DNA from 3 places in the Nonomuraea sp. NPDC005501 genome. Region 1 is predicted to be linked to each of the others. Evidence: riboswitches for the same ligand, from Rfam matches in the RefSeq annotation. Region 1 holds a riboswitch; each other region holds the start of a gene.
The links. Region 1 has a riboswitch for thiamine pyrophosphate ahead of ABZS51_RS18240 (FAD-dependent oxidoreductase). Riboswitches for the same ligand answer to the same signal wherever they lie in the genome.
Positions count from the first base shown of each region.

Region 2: linked by a shared signal. The riboswitch ahead of ABZS51_RS01660 (cytosine permease) and the one ahead of ABZS51_RS18240 (FAD-dependent oxidoreductase) in region 1 are both predicted to bind thiamine pyrophosphate.
Region 3: linked by a shared signal. The riboswitch ahead of tenA (thiaminase II) and the one ahead of ABZS51_RS18240 (FAD-dependent oxidoreductase) in region 1 are both predicted to bind thiamine pyrophosphate.

Region 1 is NZ_JBEXDT010000033.1:50,443-55,154, forward strand. Features, by position in the region: gene ABZS51_RS18225 (PASTA domain-containing protein) at 1-457, opposite strand, end outside; gene ABZS51_RS18230 (thiazole synthase) at 667-1,422, opposite strand; gene thiS (sulfur carrier protein ThiS) at 1,415-1,615, opposite strand; gene ABZS51_RS18240 (FAD-dependent oxidoreductase) at 1,612-2,997, opposite strand; TPP riboswitch at 2,987-3,103, opposite strand; gene ABZS51_RS18245 (FAD-dependent oxidoreductase) at 3,162-4,325, shown strand; gene ABZS51_RS18250 (Rv2175c family DNA-binding protein) at 4,356-4,712, shown strand, end outside; gene thiE (thiamine phosphate synthase) at 4,708-4,712, shown strand, end outside.
Region 2 is NZ_JBEXDT010000001.1:327,909-332,620, forward strand. Features, by position in the region: gene ABZS51_RS01650 (PAS domain S-box protein) at 1-1,331, opposite strand, end outside; gene ABZS51_RS01655 (methylated-DNA--[protein]-cysteine S-methyltransferase) at 1,425-1,985, shown strand; gene ABZS51_RS01660 (cytosine permease) at 1,996-3,339, opposite strand; TPP riboswitch at 3,330-3,442, opposite strand; gene ABZS51_RS01665 (GNAT family N-acetyltransferase) at 3,539-4,288, opposite strand; gene ABZS51_RS01670 (rhodanese-like domain-containing protein) at 4,343-4,666, opposite strand; gene ABZS51_RS01675 (helix-turn-helix domain-containing protein) at 4,663-4,712, opposite strand, start outside.
Region 3 is NZ_JBEXDT010000001.1:22,034-26,745, reverse strand. Features, by position in the region: gene ABZS51_RS00150 (TetR family transcriptional regulator) at 1-299, shown strand, start outside; gene ABZS51_RS00145 (hypothetical protein) at 409-816, opposite strand; gene ABZS51_RS00140 (hypothetical protein) at 981-1,511, shown strand; gene tenA (thiaminase II) at 1,617-2,327, opposite strand; TPP riboswitch at 2,319-2,414, opposite strand; gene ABZS51_RS00130 (hypothetical protein) at 2,429-3,064, opposite strand; gene clpB (ATP-dependent chaperone ClpB) at 3,287-4,712, opposite strand, start outside.

The sequences.
Region 1 (4,712 bases):
CGTCGGCCGTCATCAGGACGTTCTCCGGCTTGACGTCGCGGTGGACCATGCCCGCCTGGTGGGCCGCGCCCAGCGCCGCGAGCACCGGGATCAGGATCTCCAGCGCCTCGCGGGCGGGCAGCCTGCCCCGCTCGTGCAGTACTTCGCGCAGCGTCCTGCCCGGCACGTACTCCATCGACAGGTAGACGACGTCGCCGTCGGTGCCCTGGTCGAAGACGTGCACCACGTTGGGGTGGGAGAGGCTGGCCACGGACTTGGCCTCGCCGATGAAGCGCCGCACGAACGCCGGGTCCTCGGCGAGCGAGCGGTGCATGACTTTCAGCGCGACCGTGCGGTCGAGCCGGACGTCCAGGGCGAGGTAGACGGTCGCCATGCCGCCCCGCGCGATCCGGGACTCGATGCGGTAGCGCCCATCGAGGAGTCGCCCGACCAGGGGGTCCGCCGTCGTCGTGTCCACGCCGCCGAGTTTACGGGCGTTTGGCCACCGCCAGGGTGCGACCACCCGAAACGATGCGGAGCCGTGGCCCCTGCCGCGCCCTCTCTTGACCTCCCGGACCACTCCGGGACCAGGGGATCCACCGGCTCACGGAGGCCCCGCGGGCCCCGGCGTGACGCCGGGGCCGGCTTGACCCGATTCGTGGGGGCCCACGTCACCGGGTCACGGGGTCACGGGGTCATCGGGGAGGACGCCTCGGCGTAGCGGCGGCGCGGGATGCGCCCGGCCTGGCGGGCCAGCCGCCCGGCCTGGACCGCGCCCCGCATGGCCGCCGCCATCAGGTCGGGACGCTGCGCGCGGGTGACCGCCGTCGCCAGCAGCACGGCGTCGCAGCCCAGCTCCATCGCCAGCGCGGCGTCGCTGGCCGTGCCGATGCCCGCGTCGAGGATCACCGGCACGGAGGCCGCCTCCACGATGAGCTCGATGTTGTGCGGGTTGCGGATGCCGAGGCCGGAGCCGATGGGCGCGCCGAGCGGCATGACGGCCGCGCAGCCGGCCTGCTCCAGGCGGCGCGCCAGCGCCGGGTCGTCCCCGATGTACGGCAGCACCACGAAGCCCTCGGCCACCAGCCGCTCGGCCGCGTCGAACGTCTCGATCGGGTCCGGCAGCAGCGTCCGCTCGTCGGCGATGACCTCAAGCTTGACCCAGTTCGTCCCGAGGGCCTCGCGGGCCAGCCTGGCCGTCAGCACGGCCTCGCCCGCGGTGAAGCAGCCCGCGGTGTTGGGCAGCACCTTGATGCCGCGCACGCGCAGCACGTCGAGGACCGAGCCGCGGGCCGACGGGTCGAGCCGCCGCATCGCGACCGTGGTCAGCTCGGTGCCGGAGGCGGCGAGGGCCTGGTCCAGCACCTCCAGCGAGGGCGCGCCGCCGGTGCCCATGATGAGCCGGGAGGAGAACTTCTCCCCGGCGATGATCAGGTCATCCACCCTGCACCGCCGTGAGCACCTCGACGCGGTCGCTGTCGCCGAGCGCCGTGGTGTCCCACGAGCCGCGCGTCACGACCTCGTCGTTCAGGGCCACCGCCACGCCGGTGGTGGCGGTGGTCAGGATCCGTACGGCCTGCGCCACGGTGGTGCCGTCGGGCACCTCGCGCTGGCTGCCGTTGATCGTCACTCTCATCCCATCTCCTCGGAGCCGGAGTTGCCGTCGTAGGGGCCGGAGGGCCTGTCGTGAGCGCCGGGGGCCGGGTGGTGGCGGGCCGGGGAGCAGAGGGCCGCCGACTCGGGCTCCTCGCCCAGGAGGATCGCCGTCGTGAGCGGCGCCAGGAGCACCCCGCCGCGGTGGTGCCCGGTCGCCAGCGTCAGCCCCGGGACGCCGGCCGGGCCGATGAGCGGCAGGTTGTCCGGGGTGCCGGGACGCAGGCCCGCCACCACCTCGGCCACCTCCAGCTCGGTCACGCCGGGCACCAGCTCCCGGGCGTCGCGCAGCAGCTCGTACACGCCGCCGGCCGTCACCCGCGTGTCGAACCCCATCTCCTCCTGCGTGGCGCCCACCACGAGCTCGCCGTCGCCCCGCGGCACCAGGTAGACGGGGGCGCCGTGGACCATGCCGCGCACGCACCGGCCCAGCAGCGGCTCGGGGGACCGCAGCCGCATGATCTGGCCCTTGACCGGCCGGATCGGGAGGTCGTACAGCTCGCCGCTCCACGCTCCGGCGGCCAGGATCACCCCGTCGGCCCGGATCTCGGACGGCAGGTCCCCGCCGTCCGCCGGAGAGTCCAGCCGCACGCCCACGACCGCCTGACCGCGCCCGGAGCCGCCACCGGGGCCGCCGGGGGCACGCAGGAGCTCGGACACCCGGCCCGGCACCACGGGGACGCCCAGCCGCTCCAGGGCGGCCAGCAGGGCTGTTGTGACGCGGCGCGGGTCCACCCACGCGTCGCCCGGCGCCAGCAGCCCGCCCCGGACCGACGGGGCCAGCATCGGCTCCAGGCGGCGGCACTCCCGGCCCGTCAGCCGCTCCACCGGCAGCCCCAGCTTGCCCATGAACCCGGCCAGCTCGTCGAGTGCCGCCAGGTCGTCCGCGCCGAACGCCACGTCCAGGGTGCCGTCGGCACGGAAGTCCAGCCCGTACGACGGGACCGGGCCCGACCGCGCCGGGGACGACGGGACCGGGCCCGACCGCGCCGGGGACGACGGGACCGGGCCCGACCGCGCCGGGGACGACAGGACGGGGCCCGACCGCGAAGGGGACGACGGCACGGGACGGGCGCCGCCGAAGGGCCCGGGTGGGCGGGACGGGGCCAGGACGCCCGGCGGCAGGCCGGCGTCCTCGGCCAGCTCGGCGGCGAACGACGGCCAGCGGCGCAGCGACGCCACCCCCAGCCGCAGCAGCGGCTCCTCCGTGTAGGCGACCTCGCTGACGGGCGCCAGCATGCCGGCGGCCGCGTGCGAGGCCCCGGAGGCCGGGGCCGGGTCCACCACGGTGACGGGCCGCCCCGCCCGCGACAGCCGCCAGGCGATCGACAGCCCGACGATCCCGCCGCCCACGACCAGCTCCATGCGCGCTCCCTTCGCCGGCATGATCCGGATCAGGTGGATTGCGGTCGAAGGCCCGGTCAAGCCTTCCTCTCAGCCCGGTCACGGCCGGACTCCCGCGCGTCTTACCCCTCCAGCCTACGGCCTCGGTGCGGAGCGCAGGCGGCGGCCCCGTTATGGTCTTGACCGTGAACCGTGTCGTGGTGGCAGGAGCGGGCCTGGCCGGCGTGCGCAGCATCGAGGCCCTGCGGGCGAGGGGGTTCGGCGGCGAGATCACCCTCCTGGGACAGGAACGGCACCGCCCGTACGACCGGCCGCCCCTGTCGAAGGCGGTGCTGCTGGGCACCAGCGACTCCAGCTTCGTCGACTCCGACCTCGCGACGCTGGAGGTGGACTTCCGCCCCGGTGTCAGCGCCACCGGCCTGCGTCCGGGCGTCGTCGAGACCGGCGAGGGGGAGCTGCCGTACGACGGGCTGGTCATCGCGACCGGCGCCGAGCCGATCACGCTGCCCGGCGACGGGCCGCAGCATGTGCTGCGCACCCTCGACGACGCGCTGGAGCTGCGCGCCCGGCTGGTCCGCGGCGCCCGCGTCGCCGTGGTCGGCGCCGGCTGGATCGGCGCCGAGGTGGCCACGGCCGCCCGCCGCGCGGGCTGCGAGGTGACCGTGATTGAGGCCGGACCCGCGCCGCTCTTCCACGCCGTCGGGGCCGGGATCGGCGCCCGCACCACCGGCTGGTACGAGGACGTCGACCTGCGGCTGGACACCATGGTCGCGTCGGTGGACGAGGGCGGGGTGCGGCTGGTGGACGGCGAGTTCGTCGAGGCGCACGTGGTCGTCTCCGGCATCGGGGTCCGCCCGGCCGTCGAGTGGCTGGCGGGCGCCGACATCGACCTGCACAACGGCGTCGTCACCGACGAGCACCTGCGCGCCTCCCTGCCGGGCGTGGTCGCGGTGGGCGACTGCGCCGCCTGGTGGTCGCGCCGCTACGGCACGCGCCTGCGGGTGGAGCACTGGGACACCGCGCTCGGCGCGCCCGAGGTCGCCGCGGCCACCCTGCTGGGCGAGGAGGCCGTCTACGACCCGGTGCCGTACTTCTGGTCCGAGCAGTTCGGCCACATGGTCCAGTACGCGGGCCACCATCCGGCCGGCGACCGCCTCCTGTACCGGGGCGACCCGGAGGGCAAGTGGTCGGCCTGCTGGCTGACCGGCGACGGCGCGCTGGCCGCGGTGCTCGCCGTGGACCGGCCCCGCGACCTCGTCCAGGGCCGCCGCATCATCGAGGCAGGGCACCGGATGGACCCGGAACGCCTGGTAGATCCCGATGTCCCTCTACGGGATTGTGTTGTTTGAGCAAGCGCGCCATGTGGTAGTTGTGGTTTCGTGACGCTTTCTGTTGCACAGATCGACCGGGAGACCGACCAGCTCGTCAACGAGTGGCTCACTCTCCCCGAGGTGGCCGACCGCCTGCAGCTCTCGCTCGGGCGGACCAAGCAACTCCTCAAGGACCACAAGCTGCTCGGCGTGCGCCGGGGCAGCGGCGGGCCGCACGTGCCCGCGGTGTTCCTTGACGGAAGGGACGTGATGAAGGGCCTGCCCGGCACGCTGACCGTGCTGCTGGACGCGGGCTACGACGACGCCGAGGCGCTGCGGTGGCTGTTCACCCCGGACGACTCGCTGCCCGGCTCGCCCGTCGAGGCGATCCGCGCGGGCCGCCACACCGAGGTCAAGCGGCGTGCC
Region 2 (4,712 bases), on a different contig from region 1:
AGCGTCCCCAGCGACCTGGCCCGCTCGGCGATCGTGTGGACGGCGGAGCGGCGCTCGGGGTCGCTCAGCTTGTCCCAGCGGGCGTCGAGGGTGCTGGCGAAGCCCCGCACGATCGTGATGGGGGTGCGCAGCTCGTGGCTGGTCGTCGCCAGGAACAGGTCCTTGGCCTCCTCCAGCTCCTTGGCGCGCGTCACGTCGCGGAAGTCGACCACCATCTCGCCGGTCTCCTCCACGCGCGCGCTCACGACGTCGAGCCAGCGGCCCGTGTCGAGCTGGAACGTCAGCTTCTCCCCCGGGCTGGGCAGCGGGAACGGCGGCGGTCCGCCCCGAACGTCGTCGACGGGCAGCCCGGTGAGCTCGGCCGCCGCGGGGTTCCACCGGATGACGCGGCCGGCCCCGTCGAGCACGGCGATGCCGTCGGCGCTGGCGTCGAACACCGCCTGCTCGTGGGCCCGCTGCCGCACCGCCTCCTGGTAGGCCATGGCGTTGCCCACCGCGATGCCGGCGTGCCCGGCCAGCAGCTCCAGCAGCTCCAGCTCCAGGTGGCCGGGCTTGCGCTGGGCGTACAGGGCGTAGAGGGCGCCGTACGGCCGCCCGCCCACGGCGGCCAGCCCGAGCGCGATCGTGTGCAGGCCGGTCAGCTCCGCCCACAGCAGCTCGTCGAGCCCGTGGGACTCCAGCAGGACGGTCTTGCCGGTGCGCAGCAGCTTGTCCACGAGGCTGGTGCGCAGCCCGGCCGTGGCGTCCTTGAGCGTCTCGGGCAGCCGGTGGGTGCTGACCACGCGCAGCCGTTCGCCCTCGATGAGCACGAAGCCGCCCGCGTCGGCGCCCGTCAGCTCGGTCAGGCTGCCGGCGATCCGGTCGAGGACGGCGGGCAGCTCCAGCTCGGCGTTGATGTCGCCGACCACGTCGGTCAGCCGGCGTACCAGCCGGACCCGGCGCGCCATGCGCTCGCTCGCCGCCTCCTCGGCCGCCGCGCGGTGGTGGACGCACACGTATCCCACCACCGAGCTGCCCATCACCAGCGGCCCGATGTCGACCGTCACATCGAGCACGCTTCCGTCGCGGCGTAACCGCTTGGTGCGCAGCGTCACCTGGTCTCCGGTACGCGCGCGTTCGAGCACCGCGTTGTGCTCAGCCGTCAGCTCCCCCGGCACGATCGGCGCCCTGCGGCCCAGCATCTCCTCGGCGGTCCAGCCGAAGAGCCGCTCGGCGGCCGGGGTCCACACCAGCACGGTCTGGTCCCGGTCGAGCGCGATCAGCGCGTCGGGCGAGCCGGCGAGCACCGCGCGAGCGATCTCGTCGTCACTGCCGGCCCACTCGTCACCCACACCTCCATAGTGCCCGCGCTGCGCGGCCGCCGTCGGCCGATCCGTCCGATACGCTGCCGATCACGACCTACCAGGTGAGAAGAGGGTGAGCGGATGTCGAGCGGTGATCTCGATGCCCTGCTACGGGTGACCTCCGCCACCTACCGCGGGGAGACCCCGCCCGACGTCGCGTTCGGCACCTATGACGGCGCCGTGGGGCGGCTGGTGCTGGCGGTGTCCGGCAAGGGGATCGTGGCGTGCAGCTTCGAGGACGAGCACGCGGTGTACGAGCGGGTGACGCGGCACGTGGGCTCGTTCATCGGGCCCGACCCCGGCCGGCTGGACCCGGTGCGCCGGGAGCTGGACGCGTACTTCTCGGGGCGGCTGCGGGCCTTCACCACGCCGGTCGACCTGGCCATCGCCACGTCGTTCGCGCGCACGGTGCTGCAGAAGACCATGGCGGTCCCGTACGGCACGACGGCGACGCTCAGTGAGATCGGCGAGCACATCGGCCGGCCACGCGCGCTGCGGGCGGTCGGCAACGCGCTGATGGCCAACCCGGTGTGCGTCATCGTGCCGTGCCACCGGATCGTGCCCGGCGACGGCGCGCTCGGCGACTACGCCGGGGGCGTGAACGCCAAGCGCCACCTCCTCACCGTCGAGTCCCGCTCCTGATCACGAGCTGTCAGACGCGGTCGGCGTAGGTCCGGCGCCGGGCCAGGCCGAGGGCGAGCGTGACCAGGGCGGCCACGAGCGCCGCGCCGAGCGCGCCGTTCATCCACGGCTGACGGGTGAAGCCGATCGCCTCGCGCACCCAGGCCCAGAGGCCGTCCCACGCCCCGACGGTCGGCGTCGAGGTGGTCAGCCAGTACGCGGCGAAGCCGAGCACCCAGGGCACCAGCATGGACCAGCGGGACGGCGCGTCCTCGTCGGTGTTCCACCGGGCGGAGCCGCCGAGCACGAAGTAGTCCACGGCGAGGACCGCGAACATCGGCACGAACACCGCGCCGATGATGCCGAGGAAGGCCCCGTAGGAGTTCACGTCCACCACCAGCGCCACGGCCGTGGTGACCACGCCGATGGCGACGCTGAAGAGGCGGCGGTCGACGCGGGGCATGAGGTTCTGCAGCGAGAGGGTGGTCGAGTAGACGTTCGCGAACGACTGGTCGGTCTCGCGCAGGACGAGCACGGCGAAGAACAGCGCGCCGAGCGGCGCCGCGACGAACGTCCCGAACACCGCGGTGCCGTCCGCCTGGACCGCGGCCGCCCCGGCGATGGCCACCGCGTACACGCCGAGCCCCAGGCAGGCCACCTGGGCCAGCGTGTAGCCGCCGACGACGCCGGTGAACGCGGCGGCGCTCGACCTGGAGTGCCGGGCGAAGTCGGCGGCCATCGGCACCCACGAGACCGACAGCGCGATCACGTAGTCGACGGCCGGCGCGAACGCGTGCCACGAGCCGCCGGCCTGCGGCTGAGCCTGGCCGAGGAAGTCCACGGCGAACCAGGCCAGCGCGATGACCACGGCGACCGTGACGTACCGGCGCAGCAGCCGCACCGAGCCGAGCGGCCAGATCGACAGCGAGGTGGTGAGGACTCCGGCGACGATCACCCAGACCGCGTACGGCACCGCCGGACCGAAGATCGCGCTCGCGCCCATGGAGATCACCCAGAGCTCGAAGGCGCCCCAGCCGACCATCTGGATGATGTTGAGCACCGTCGGCAGGTACGACAGCCGCGCCCCGAACAGCCCCCGGAGCAGCACCATCGAGGGCCGTCCGGTCTGCGTGCCGGGGATGGCGGCCAGGCCCACCATCGCGGTGCCGACGAGGCTGCCCACGACCGCGGCGGTGAGGGCCGCGGCCACGCTCAGCGGCGCGCCGCCAAGCGGGTCGAGCAGGAAGAGCGCGCCGGAGAAGCCCAGCAGGCTCACCCCGAGGTTGGCCCAGAGCGCGCCCTGGTCCAGCACCCCGAGCGTCTTCGGCGGGGCCTCGTCGAGGGTCAGCGGGACTTCGTTGACGGCATGCGTCATCACACACTCCCTACGCCGGCATTACCCGGACAGGTTCATGCGGTCGGCAGCAGCGGCAGCTGCCCTCTCAGCCCGGTGGCCCCGAGCTCCCGCGGGATCTGTAGTTGTCGCGCGCCGGACCACCCTGGTCTGTGCCGGAGATGTCCTGGCGTGCGCCCTCATGATGCCTCATGCGCCGCCGGACGGCCACCCGGGCCCGTCAGGGGGTGTAGACGTACGGGGTCGTGGTGCCGAGCGGCACGAAGCCGAGCCGCAGCAGGATCGGACGGCTCTCGCTGGAGGCGTCCACGTGGAGGTAGCGGTAGCCCCGCTCGACGGCCACCCGCGCCCGGTGGGCCAGCAGCGCCCGGTACACGCCGCGCCCGCGCCACCCGACCACCGTGCCGCCGCCGAAGAGCCCGGCGAACTCGGTGTCCGGGTCCAGGTCCACCCGCGCCCCGCTGATCGGCCGGTCGCCGGCCATCGCGACGACCGCGGCCATCGACTCGGGCCGCTCGGCCAGCCGGCGGAGCAACTGGTCGCGCAGTCCCGGCGCCGGGATGCCGAACGCCTGCTCGTGCGCCTCCATGAGCAGCTCGATCCCCGCCGGGTCCTCCGCCGGGCGCAGGACGACGCCTTCGGGCAGCCGCGGCTCGGCGGCCATGGCGGCGGCCTCCGCGGCCAGCAGCGTCTCCTCCGGCTCGGCCGCGAAGCCCGCGGCCGACAACCGCTCCGCCAGGTCGGCGGGGCGGTCATGGGAGTACAGCTTCCACTCGAACGAGCGCTTCAGCGCGGTGAAGTACGCCACCTGCGCCGCGATCTCGGCGTCGGCCGTGTCCTCGTCGAGGTCCGACCACAGGATGCCGTTCCAGCCGCCCTCGGCCGCCTTGCGCACCACGCGGCCCGCCCGCTCGCCCTGGCTGATTCGCACCTGGCGGTCGTAGGCCGCCAGCATCTCATCACGATTCACCGGCACAGCCCACCAGCACGGACGCGCGCGGGGCAACCGGATTAAGGGACCGGCTCAGGCCACGAACGGCGGCTGACCGGTCTCGCTGACCATCGGACGGCTCGCGCCCTCCCACGACTGCATGCCGCCGCCGACGTTGACCGCCTCGCGCCCCAGGTGGTTCAGCCAGGCCGCCACCTGGTAGGACCGGCCGCCGACCCGGCAGACGACGTAGACCTTGCCGCCGGCGGGGACCTCGTCGACGCGCCCCTGGATCTCGCTCATCGGGATGTGCACGGCCTCGGGGGCGTGGCCCGCCACCCACTCCTCCCGCTCGCGCACGTCCAGCAGGAAAGCGTCGTCGGGTACGTCACGTGCCTCTACCTCGGGAACCGTCATGCGTCCATCATCTCGCGCCCTCGGTCGTAGGCCGCACGGGCCTCGG
Region 3 (4,712 bases), on a different contig from region 1:
GCTTCAGAAGCCTGCACTTCGGCGACGTGGTCGACCTCAACCTCCTCGACTCCGACTCCGACAACAACACGGTGATCGCCGGACGGCTGCGCGGGCTGCTGCTCCAGGAGTTCGGCCTGGCCGACAGCCATGAGCTGGACGTGGCGGTCCTGGTGGCGGTCGAGGCGGGGGACGCGGTGCTCAAGCTCGCCTTCCGCCGCGACCCGAACGGCGAGCCGGAGATCATCGCGGCGGCCAAGCAGCTCATCCGCGGCTTCCTGTCCCGCCAGCTCCGCTCCTGGACGCCGCAGACGGCCTGACGCCGCGGACGGCCTGACGCCGCGGACGGCCTGGCTCTGTGGACGGCCTGACGCCGCGGACGGCCTGACTCCGTGGACGGCCTGACGCCGCGGACGCCGTCCGGGGTGGTCAGTCGTTCAGGCGCAGGCGCTGGATGAGCTCGGGGAGCCAGCCGAGCGCCGGGTGCGGCTGCTGGGCCTTGGGGGCCGGCGGCCGCGTGTCGGGCGCCGGCGGGCGTGCCTCGCCGGCCTGGGGCGCCTGCGAGGGCGTCACGCGTTGCCGGGGCGCGGGGGCGCGCCCCTCGCGGTCCTTGGCCGTCGGGGCACCGTCGCAGGGCGCCGGGAGCGCCACCGGCCACGCCTGGCGGTCCTCGCGCGCCTCCCGGGCGTCCAGCCGGGTCTCGATCGCGTGGAGTTCGCGCTCGGCCGATTCCACGGCGGCGAGCCGTCCGGAAAGGTATCCGGCCGCACCCGGAACCAGGACCGAAAGCGCCACGGCACAGGAGAGCGTGAAGGTCGTCTGCTTGGAGATGCCCATCGCAGCCCCTCCTCCTCGCCGGTGCGCGCGACCGCTATATGCCCTACGGCCTGCGAAGACACGCCGGAAGCGGGCATCCTTTGACATGACCTTGCCAAAGTCGTGCCGGATCGGCGATGTGCATTGCCGGGGCAAACCGGCACCTGGCTCGGTAGTCTCGCGGTGTGGCGCATGTGACCCGTGAGCACCTTGATCGCCTGCTTGAGCAGGCTCTGCTGGCCGACGACCACAGCTCCCTTGCCAGGCGGCTGTACGACGTCGCGCTCGGCTATTCCTCGGGCGATGTCTCCAGGGCGTCCATCCTGGTCCTCGCGGCCGAGGAATGGCGCTCGGCCGGGCAGCCCGCCCGGGCCCTGGAGTGCTTCCAGCGCGCGGTGGAGGACGGCGGTGAGTCGCTCATCGACCCACGCGCCGGCATCGCCGACACGCTCTTCGAGCTCGACCGTCCCGCTGAGGCGAGGGAGGTCATCGAGGCGATCCGCGCGGAGGGCGGGATCACCACGGCGACCTCCCACACGATCGCCGAGACGCTCGTCGCGTACGGCGACCTGCCGGCCGGGCTCGAATGGGTGACCCAGGCCGTGCTGGCCAGTGACGAGGACGACCCGGAGCATGTGGCGCTGCTGCGCACGCGCTACCGCATCCGGGTCGACCTGGGCCTGCCCGAGGACGAGCTCGACGCCCTGGTGTCCTGAGCCGGGCTCTCCCGGCCGGGCGATCCTGTCCGGCCCGGGGTGCGCCCCGAGGGGCGCTCGCTGCCGTCGGCATGCCCGCGATCAGGCCGTACGGGCGATCCGGGGTCAGAGGGCGGCCGTGGCCTCCGCGCCGGTCGCCAGCCACTGGCCGGTGGGCCACGTCTCCAGCCGCCACGCGCTGTCCCAGAACATCCACTCGTACTCCGTCGCCCGGCAGAACGCCTCGGCCATGGCCCGGCGGGTGGCGGGGTCGGCGGTCCCGGCCAGCCGGTCGGCGATGGCACGCACCTGTGTCACCGAGGCGGCGAACGACGGGTCGGAGTAGGTGGAGATCCACGCCTGGTACGGGTGGCCGGACCGGCCGGCCGTGCGCTCCAGCAGGGCCGTTCCGACGTCCTGGTAGACCCAGAAGCACGGCAGCACCGCGGCGACCAGCACGGGGAGGGGCGCGCTGAGAGCCGTCGCCTGGAGGTACGACGCGTAGGCCAGGCAGGTCGGCGAGGTGCGGATGCCGGCCACGTCCTCGGGGCTCAGCCCGAACCCGTCGAGGTAGCCGGTGTGCAGGGCGCGCTCGACGGCCAGCGCCGTGTGCGCGCTCTGGGCGAAGAACATGGCGTCCGCGGGCTCGGTGGCGCGCGCCGACGCTGTCGCCAGCACCTTCGCGTACGCCGCCAGGTAGCGGGCGTCCTGCACCAGGTAGAAGGTGAACCGGTCGCGGCTCAGGGTGCCGCCGCCGAGGGCGGTGTTGAACGGGTGCCGATGGATGGCGTCGAGCAGCGTGGCGGTGCTCGCCCAGACCTCGTCGCAGAACGACAACGTCGACGTCCCTTCGCCAGTACGAACTAGATCAGGTTCGACGGGTGTGATCTCAGCCCGGCCCTCCGGGCACCCCGCGTCACGGTCCACCGTAACAGGGATCATCCCAGCGGCAGGCTCGGGAGGAGGGTGCCGACGTCGCCGAGCGAGGTGACGCCGGGCTCCGCGACGCGGGAGGCCCCGGTGCGCGGCCCCTCCGCGTGGGTGGCGGCGTCCCGGCGGCTCGGTGCGCGGTCCGGCGCCTCGTGCGCGTGCTGACGGCGGACGGCCGGCTCCGGGGCCCCCGAGACGGGCACCCCGTCGAACGTCCGGACGGGCCGGGCCGGAGCCGCCGGCAGGCCGGGCAGGTCGGGCGCGGCGGCCATCGTGGACACGTCGGACAGGCCCGAGGGGTTGCGCGCGCCCGGAGGCAGGACCGGCACACCCGCGGCCGTGGCCGTCAGGTCGGGGGCGACCATCGGGGAGCCGGCGCCCCGGGGGCCGGTCAGGCCGAGGCGCTCCGCCGTCCGCGCCGCGACCGCGGCGGCGCTTTCCTCGCCGGCCGCCCCGCCCTCGTCCCCGGCCGGGACGGGGGTGAGGGCGTGGGTGAGGGCGAGGACGGGAGGCGGCGCCGCGATGATCCAGATGACGCCGGCGCTCAGCGTGGCCGCCGCGACGGCCCGAAAGCCGGGACAGGACCGGGATGACCTGGGATAGGACCGGGATGACCTGGGATAGGACCGGGATGACACTGACACTGAACGTCCCCCTCGTCGGTACGGCTGCCCGGGCGGACGCCGGGCGGATCTCGGACGAAGGCCGAAGCTAGCCAGGGAAGCGGTGCGCCGGGGCGGGCTTGGCCGAACGGTGGACCAGCCCTTACCGGCGAGCGGGCCGCGACACGGACCCGGGCACGCGAAAGCCCCGGGAAGCCGGCGGGAAAGGCCGGCCCCGGGGCCTTGTCGTCGGTACGTCGCGCGTCAGGCGCGCTTGACGGTCAGCTCGTCGTCGCCGAGGTCGACCAGCACCTTGTCGCCGTCCACGATCTCGCCCGACAGCACCGCCTTGGCCAGCTTGTCGCCGATCGCCGACTGCACCAGGCGGCGCAGCGGACGGGCGCCGTACAGCGGGTCGTAGCCGGTGAGCGACAGCCACTCGCGGGCCGCCGGAGTGACGTCCAGGGTCAGCCTGCGGTCCGCCAGCCGCCTCGCCAGCCGGTCGACCTGGAGGTCGACGATCTGGGCCAGCTCCTCCGAGCCGAGCGCGTCGAACAGGATCACGTCGTCGAGCCGGTTCAGGAACTCCGGCTTGAAGGCGCCGCGGACCGCGCCCATCACGGCCTCGCGCTTGGCGTCGCCCTCCAGCGTCGGGTCCACCAGGAACTGGGAGCCCAGGTTGGAGGTGAGGATCAGGATCGTGTTGCGGAAGTCGACCGTGCGGCCCTGCCCGTCGGTGAGCCGACCGTCGTCCAGCACCTGGAGCAGGATGTCGAAGACCTCGGGGTGGGCCTTCTCCACCTCGTCCAGCAGCACCACGGTGTACGGCCTGCGCCGTACGGCCTCGGTGAGCTGGCCGCCCTCCTCGTAGCCGACGTAGCCGGGAGGGGCGCCGACGAGCCGGGCGACGCTGTGCTTCTCGGAGTACTCGCTCATGTCGATGCGGGTCATCGCCCGCTCGTCGTCGAACAGGAACTCCGCCAGCGCCTTGGCCAGCTCGGTCTTGCCCACGCCCGTCGGGCCGAGGAACACGAACGAGCCGGTCGGCCGGTCGGGGTCGGCGATGCCGGCCCGGCTGCGCCGGACGGCGTCGGACACGGCGCGTACGGCCTGCTGCTGGCCGACCAGGCGCCTGCCCAGCTCGTCCTCCATGCGCAGCAGCTTGGTCGTCTCGGCCTCCATCAGGCGGCCGGCCGGGATGCCCGTCCAGGACGAGATGACCTCGGCGATGTCGTCGGGGCCGACCTCCTCCTTGACCATGGCGTCGTCGGGCTGGGCGGCCTCGGACGCCTCCCGCAGCGCCTGCTCCAGCCTCGGCACCTCGGCGTACATGAGCCGGGACGCCGCCTCGAAGTCGCCGTCGCGCTGCGCCCGCTCCGCCGAGCCGCGCGCCTCGTCGAGCTGCTTCTTCAGCTCACCGACCTTGTTGAGGCCGGCCTTCTCCCGCTCCCAGCGGCCGACGAGGGCGCTCAGCTCCTCCTGGCGGTCGGCCAGCTCCTTGCGCAGCCGCTCCAGCCGGTGGAGCGAGGCGTCGTCGGTCTCCTTGGAGAGGGCCAGCTCCTCCATCTTCATGCGGTCGACGTTGCGCTGGAGCTGGTCGATCTCCACGGGCCGGGAGTCGATCTCCATGCGCAGCCGCGAGGCGGACTCGTCGACCAGGTCGATGGCCTTGTCGGGCAGGAACCGGCTG